DNA from 2 places in the Methylobacterium sp. Gmos3 genome. Region 2 is predicted to be linked to the other one. Evidence: predicted binding sites of a transcription regulator. Region 2 holds the regulator's gene; the other holds the start of a gene.
What was found. Region 2 encodes HrcA, which represses chaperone genes, less so after heat shock. Its sites were predicted from a motif close to GTTAGCACTCNCNNNNNGNGAGTGCTAAC; they were not measured.
Positions count from the first base shown of each region.

Region 1 (3,778 bases), on a different contig from region 2:
GGCGGGATCTGGCTCGAAGCCCACCGCACGCTGATCGTCTCCGACCTTCATTTGGAGAAGGGCTCCGCCTTCGCCGCCCGGTCCGGCCAGTTCCTGCCGCCCTACGATACCCGCGAGACCCTGGCCTGCCTGCACGAGGCCATCGTGCGCCACGACCCCGCCCGTGTCGTCGCGCTCGGCGATTCCTTCCATGATGCGCGCGGCCCCGAGCGCATGGAGCCCGGCGACCGGGCGATGGTTTCCGCCCTTCAGGAGGGGCGCGACTGGGTCTGGATCGCCGGCAACCACGACGCGGCGGTGCAGGAGGGCGTCGGCGGGCGCTACGCCGAGGCGTTGACCCTGGGCAATCTCGTGCTGCGCCACGAGCCGGGCGAGGCCCCCTCCTCCGGTGAGATCGCGGGCCATCTCCACCCCTGCGGGAAGGTGGCGGCCCGCGGCCGGGCCGTGCGGCGGCGCTGCTTCGTCACCGACGGTCAGCGCCTCGTCATGCCCGCGCTCGGCGCCTTCGCCGGCGGCCTGAACGTGCGCGACAAGGCCTTCGACGCCGCCTTCCCGAAGGGCTTCACGGCCTATCTCCTCGGCGACGGCCGCGTCTTCGCCATCGGCCGGGCGCAGCTGGCGCGGGATTGATCGTGGCGATGCGGGGGGTGGACCGTCGCGGCATTCGCGCAAGGTCCGCGCCACCCTCGCCGTCGTTGCGAGCGCAGCGAAGCAATCCAGTGTAGCGGGACGTCTCAGACCGTGGCGGATCCCTGGATTGCTTCGTTCCTCGCAATGACGGGATTGGCCGTCTGAGCGACAGCCCCGCTAAAACCAGCCGCGTATCCTGAAATAGATGATCGGGATCACCGCACTGATGAAGATCAGGCAGAGGGCGTAGGGATAGCCGTAGGCCCAATCGAGTTCCGGCATGTGCTTGAAGTTCATGCCGTACATGGACGCGATCAGCGTCGGCGGCACGCCCACCACCGAGACGACGGTGAGCACCCGGAAGACGTTGTTCTGCTCGATGTTGATGAGCCCCAGGGCCGCGTCGAGGAGGAACTGAACGTTCTCCGCGAGGCGCGTCTCGAATTCGTCCAGCGATTCGATGTCCCGGCGGATCGTCTCGAACCGTCCGTCGTCGGTGAGTTCGAGCCCGTCGCAGGCGCTCGACACGAAGGGCAGGATTCGCTCCAGCCCGAGCAAACTCGCCCGCACCTTGCCGAGCACTTTCCCCCGGCGGCTGATCGCCCGCAGGATGCGCCGGAGGGCAAGGTCGCGGCGGCGGGGCGGCGGCTCTTCCATCCGCCGGGCGGAGGGACCACGCACATCGAAGTCGAAGATGCGGCTCGAGAGCGAATCGAGATCGGCGGCCATCTCCTCAAGCGCGTCGGCGAGGCTGTCGACCAGTTCCTCCAGCAGGACGATGAAGGTCTCGGCCGGATCGCCGGCCTCCTCTTCCGTCAGGCGCTTGGCGGCCTGTCCGTAGGCGCGCAGGTCGTGGAAGCGGACGGTGACGAGGTGATCCTTCGTCAGCAGGAAGCCCAGGGGCTTCAACTGCGAATCCGCCTGCTCGAAGGTGATCATCGGCGTCGAGAGCGACAACCCGCCCTTGAGCCGGCGCAGGCGGCTCGACGATTCCACTTCGGAGAGCGCGGCGCGCGTCGGAATGCGCAGGCCGGTCTCCTGCTCCACCGACGCGACTTCCTCGGCGGAAGGGTCGAGCAGGTCGATCCAGACCGCCCCGTGTTTCTTCAGCATGGCGGGCGGAAATCCTGGCAGGCATGGGCCGTCACGCGGCCCCAACGGGTGCGACCATCTTGACTTGGAACACCACGATGGCTATCTCGCCGTCGCGTTGGCACTCGTCGGAAGAGAGTGCTAACAGAGGTGCTAACCATGGGGTCGAGGCGACCCGCCGGGCCGCATCAACGCCATCTCCAGACCTGAAGCAAGAGGGCAGCTCATGAAGTTCCGTCCGCTGCACGACCGAGTGGTCGTCCGCCGCATCGAGAGCGAAGAGAGGACGAAGGGCGGGATCATCATCCCGGATTCCGCCAAGGAGAAGCCGCAAGAGGGCGAGATCATCGCCGTCGGGCCGGGCGCCCGCGACGAGAACGGCCGGGTGAACCCCCTCGACGTCAAGGCCGGCGACCGCGTGCTGTTCGGCAAGTGGTCCGGCACCGAGGTCAAGATCGACGGCGAAGACCTCCTCATCATGAAGGAGTCGGACATCATGGGCGTGGTCAACCTCTGACCCCCATCCGGCACCTACAGGCTTGAAGCCCCTTCGAGGCCGAACCCGGCCTCGGGGCATCCTCGAACCGAAAGAGCTTAGGACATGGCAGCGAAAGACGTTCGTTTCTCCGCCGACGCCCGCGACAAGATGCTTCGCGGCGTCGACATCCTCGCGGACGCCGTCAAGGTGACGCTCGGCCCCAAGGGCCGCAACGTCGTGATCGAGAAGAGCTTCGGCGCCCCGCGCATCACCAAGGACGGCGTGACGGTCGCCAAGGAGATCGAGCTCGCCGACCGCTTCGAGAACATGGGCGCCCAGATGGTGCGCGAAGTGGCCTCGAAGACCAACGACATCGCCGGTGACGGCACCACCACCGCGACCGTGCTGGCCCAGGCCATCGTTCGCGAGGGCGCCAAGTACGTGGCCGCCGGCATCAACCCGATGGACCTGAAGCGCGGCATCGACCTCGCCACCGCCGCCGCGGTGAAGGACATCATCGCCCGCGCCAAGAAGGTCTCGACCTCCGACGAGATCGCCCAGGTCGGCACGATCTCCGCCAACGGCGACCAGGAGATCGGCGAGATGATCGCCCACGCCATGCAGAAGGTGGGCAACGAAGGCGTCATCACCGTCGAGGAGGCCAAGACCGCCGAGACCGAACTCGACGTCGTCGAGGGCATGCAGTTCGACCGTGGCTACCTCTCCCCGTACTTCATCACGAACGCGGAGAAGATGGTCGCCGAGCTCGAGGACCCCTACATCCTCATCCACGAGAAGAAGCTCTCGTCGCTCCAGGCCATGCTGCCGGTGCTCGAGGCCGTGGTGCAGACCGGCAAGCCGCTCCTGATCATCGCCGAGGACATCGAGGGCGAGGCCCTGGCCACGCTCGTCGTGAACAAGCTGCGCGGCGGCCTGAAGGTCGCGGCCGTGAAGGCTCCGGGCTTCGGTGATCGCCGCAAGGCGATGCTCGAGGACATCGCGATCCTGACCAAGGGCCAGATGATCGCCGAAGATCTCGGCATCAAGCTCGAGAACGTGACTCTCCCGATGCTCGGCCGCGCCAAGCGCGTCCGCATCGAGAAGGAGAACACCACGATCATCGACGGCGTCGGCGAGAAGTCCGAGATCGAGGGTCGTATCTCGCAGATCAAGGCGCAGATCGAGGAGACCACCTCGGACTACGACCGTGAGAAGCTGCAGGAGCGTCTGGCCAAGCTCGCGGGCGGCGTCGCGGTGATCCGCGTCGGCGGCGCGACCGAGGTCGAGGTGAAGGAGAAGAAGGACCGCGTCGACGACGCCCTGAACGCCACCCGCGCTGCGGTGGAAGAGGGTATCGTTCCCGGCGGCGGCACCGCCCTGCTCCGCGCCAAGAAGGCGGTCGCCGAGCTGAAGTCCGATATCCCGGACGTCCAGGCCGGCATCAAGATCGTCCTGAAGGCCCTTGAGGCCCCGATCCGCCAGATCGCCCAGAACGCGGGCGTCGAGGGCTCGATCGTGGTCGGCAAGATCACCGATAAGACGGACTCCGAGACCTGGGGCTTCAACGCCCAGACCGAA
Region 1 is NZ_JBWJYL010000004.1:275,212-278,989, forward strand. It holds gene pdeM (ligase-associated DNA damage response endonuclease PdeM) at 1-630, shown strand, start outside; gene ACS5Q7_RS10215 (magnesium transporter CorA family protein) at 808-1,743, opposite strand; gene groES (co-chaperone GroES) at 1,949-2,239, shown strand; gene groL (chaperonin GroEL) at 2,324-3,778, shown strand, end outside.
Region 1: groES (co-chaperone GroES) is a predicted target of HrcA. The motif match lies at 1,840-1,868, and genes of this name have one in related genera.

Region 2 (3,778 bases):
TGCCCGCCTGCCAATCGACGCCGTGCTTCTCCTCGGCGCTCATCTCGCCGAAGGTGCGCTCAAAGCCCTCGGGGCGGAACAGCGGGTCGTAGCCGAAGCCGGCCGTGCCGCGCGGCGCCACGAGGTCGCCGAACACCCGGCCTTCGAACAGCTCGGTATGGCCATCGGGCCAGGCCAGGACGAGGGCCGACACGAAATGCGCCTTGCGATTCGTGGCGCCGCGCGCGTCGAGTTCGGAGAAGATCCGAGCCATGGCGCCCGAAAAATCCTTGTCCGGCCCGGCCCAGCGGGCCGAGAAGATGCCCGGCGCGCCATCGAGGGCATCGACGCAGAGGCCGGAATCGTCGGCGAAGGCCGGCAGGCCGGTGGCCTTGGCCGCCGCATGAGCCTTGAACGCCGCGTTCTCGGCGAACATCGTCCCGGTCTCGTCGGGTTCGGGCAGCCCGAGTTCGCCCGCCGAGACGGCCTCGATGCCGAAAGGCGCTAGAAGCTCCCGCATCTCCGCGAGCTTGCCCGCGTTGTGGGTGGCGATCACCACCTTGCCGGTCAGGCGGCGCCTCACGCGATGGCTTCCTTCTGCAAGGCGACGAGCCGCTCGGTGCCGGCGCGGGCGAGGCGGAGCAATTCGAGGAGCTGCGCTTCCGTGAAGGGCTCGGCCTCGGCGGTGCCCTGCACCTCCACGATGCCGCCCTTGCCGGTCAGCACGAAGTTCGCGTCCGTATCGGCGGCTGAATCCTCCTCATATTCGAGGTCGAGGACGGGCATGCCCTTGTAGATGCCGCAGGAGACGGCAGCCACGTGGTCCCGCAGCGGATCGACGGAGATGATCGAGCGGGTGCGCATCCAGGCGAAGCAATCGTGCAGCGCCACCCAGGCGCCGGTGATGGCGGCGGTGCGGGTGCCGCCATCGGCCTGGATCACGTCGCAATCCACCGTCACCTGCTTCTCGCCGATGGCCGAGAGATTCGTGACGGCCCGGAGCGAGCGGCCGATCAGGCGCTGGATCTCCTGCGTGCGGCCGGATGGCTTGCCGGAATTCACCTCGCGGCGGGTGCGCTCATGGGTCGCCCGCGGCAGCATCGCGTATTCGGCCGTCACCCAGCCCTTGCCGGAGCCGCGCAGCCACGGCGGCCCGCGCTCTTCCAGCGAGGCCGTGCACAGCACCTTGGTGTTGCCGAAGCTGACGAGGCAGGATCCCTCGGCGTAGCGCGCCACGGCGCGTTCGAGGGTCACGGGCCGCATCGCGTCGGCGGCACGGTTGGATGGCCGCATGCGAGACCCTTTCCAGATGAGGAGTGCGGGCGGGGCTCATAGGCCGCACCGCCCCGGCGGGCAAGCAGCGGATTGATCCGAAGCCTCGGCAAAGACATGATCGGGAGACAGGACCCGCCCACCGTGACACACCAGAGCGTGGACATTTCGCAGAATCAATCGATGCAGGCCCTCTCGGCGCTCAACGAGCGTGCCAGGGAGATCTTCCGGCAGATCGTGGAGAGCTACCTGACGACGGGAGAGCCGGTGGGCTCGCGCAACCTCGCGCGCATCCTGCCCATGGCCCTGTCCCCGGCCTCCATCCGCAACGTGATGGCGGATCTGGAGCATTCCGGCCTGATCTTCGCGCCCCACACCTCGGCGGGCCGCCTGCCCACCGAGCAGGGCCTGCGTTTCTTCGTGGATGCGATGCTCGAACTCGGCGATGTCGGGCAGGACGAGAAGGACCGGATCGAGGGCCAGATGCGCGCGGTCGCCTCGCGCCACACCTTCGAATCCGCGTTGACCGAGGCGTCGAGCCTGCTCTCGGGCGTCTCGCGCGGGGCCGGCGTGGTGCTCACCACGAAGGCCAATGCCAGCCTGAAGCATATCGAGTTCGTGCGGCTCGACCCCGCCCGCGCCCTGGTGGTGCTGGTCTCGGATGACGGCAGCGTCGAGAATCGCCTGCTCGACCTACCCCCCGGCCTGCCGGCGGGGGCGCTGCAGGAGGCGACGAACTACCTCAACGCCCGGCTCGCGGGGCGCACCCTCGGCGTGCTGCGCGCGGAGATCGAGGCGGGGCGCCTCGCCAAGAAGCGCGAGCTGGACGAACTGACGGAGCGGCTGGTCGATGCCGGCCTCGCCACGCCGGTCGGGCCTTCGGAGGCGCGGCAACTCATCGTGCGCGGACAGGCCAACCTGCTGGACGACCTGCGCGCGGCGGAAGACCTCGAGCGCATCCGGCTGCTGTTCAACGACCTGGAGACGCAGAAGGACGTGATCGACCTCCTCGCCCGCGCCGAGCAGGGGGAGGGGGTGCGCATCTTCATCGGCTCCGAGAACAAGCTGTTCTCGCTCTCGGGCTCGTCGCTCATCGCGGCGCCGTTCCGCGACGGGTCGCAGAAGATCGTCGGCGTCGTCGGCGTCATCGGCCCGACGCGTCTGAACTACGCCCGCATCGTGCCGATGGTCGATTACACCGCCCGCGTCGTCTCGAAGCTTCTCGACGGCGGGCGGTGATCGTTCGCCCGCTCAGGCGGGGATCACGTCCACGATCTCGTAGGTGTCGGGATCGATGATCACGATGTCGTCGCGGACGAGGATGAAGTCGTAGCCCTCGTAATCCGGCACCAGCTCGACAATGGCCGGCGGCAGGCGGTGGAGCCGCACCGAACGCGGGATCGCCGTGCCGACGCTCAGCGCGAAGTCCACGCTGTCGAGCCGCGAGACACCGCCCCGCAGGATCGACTGGCGGAACTCCGTGCGCCGCCCGGTATCGAGGCGGGAATAGCCGCCCCGCACCGCACCCGCATCGCGACCGCCACGGGCGCCCGGCCCGCCACGCTCGGCGCCGCGACGCTCGCCGGCCGCGCCCGGCCCGTTCCGGCCATCGGGACCGCCGCGCTCGGCCGCACCGTTGCGCTCGCCGGGGCCGCCACGCTCACCGCGCTCACCGGGGCCGCCACGCTCGCCACGCTCTCCGGGGCCGCCGCGCTCTCCGGGGCCGCCGCGCTCTCCGGGGCCGCCGCGCTCAGCGCCGCCCCGCTCGGCCGCGCCGCCGCGCCCGCCCGGGCCACCCTGTTCGGCCGCGCCGCCACGTTCGGCCGGACCGCCGCGCTCCGCGCCGCCACCGGCCCCAGGGCCGCGCCCGCCGCCTTCACCGCCGCGCATGCCGCCGCCGCCCGCGCCACCCGGACCCGCCGCACCCGGCCCGCCCGCGCCGGGGCCGCCGCTCGCGCCGCCGCCCGGTCCACCGCCGCCGCCCGGCCCGGCCGCCGCGCCGCCGCCGCCACCGCCCGCGCCGCCGCCCCCTCCGGGACCGCCCTGCGCGAAGGCCGTCGTCGCGCCCGCCATGATGACCGCTGCGGCCACCGTACTGCGAAGAATTCTGTTCATGTGCCGTCCCACCGTCCCAGAGGGCGCGCCCTCCGGACGCTCGACCCGGGCCGGAACGGGGACGGAATCGAAACCGTTCCGAGGTTTCTCGACCGCTGGTTGGTGACAAGGCGCCACGTCTCGCGCACGCGAACGTGAGGATCGCTTGCAGGCGGGGTCTGGGGCTGTAACGTCCGCTCAAACCCGAGAAGCCGGCACAGTGTCGGCCCAGCGAGTCCCGGAGACGCCATGTCCGCACCTCCCGCCGGCCGTATCACCATTTCGTCGGAGCCCCACGATGCCGCCGACCGGCGCCGCCGCATCTTCGCGATCGTCGGCTCTTCGTCCGGCAACCTCGTCGAGTGGTACGACTTTTACTGCTACGCCTTCTTCGCCCTCTACTTCGCCCCGGCCTTCTTCCCGAAGGGCGATT
Region 2 is NZ_JBWJYL010000008.1:191,132-194,909, forward strand. It holds gene rdgB (RdgB/HAM1 family non-canonical purine NTP pyrophosphatase) at 1-562, opposite strand, end outside; gene rph (ribonuclease PH) at 559-1,272, opposite strand; gene hrcA (heat-inducible transcriptional repressor HrcA) at 1,435-2,490, shown strand; gene ACS5Q7_RS18120 (DUF1236 domain-containing protein) at 2,503-3,366, opposite strand; gene ACS5Q7_RS18125 (MFS family transporter) at 3,595-3,778, shown strand, end outside.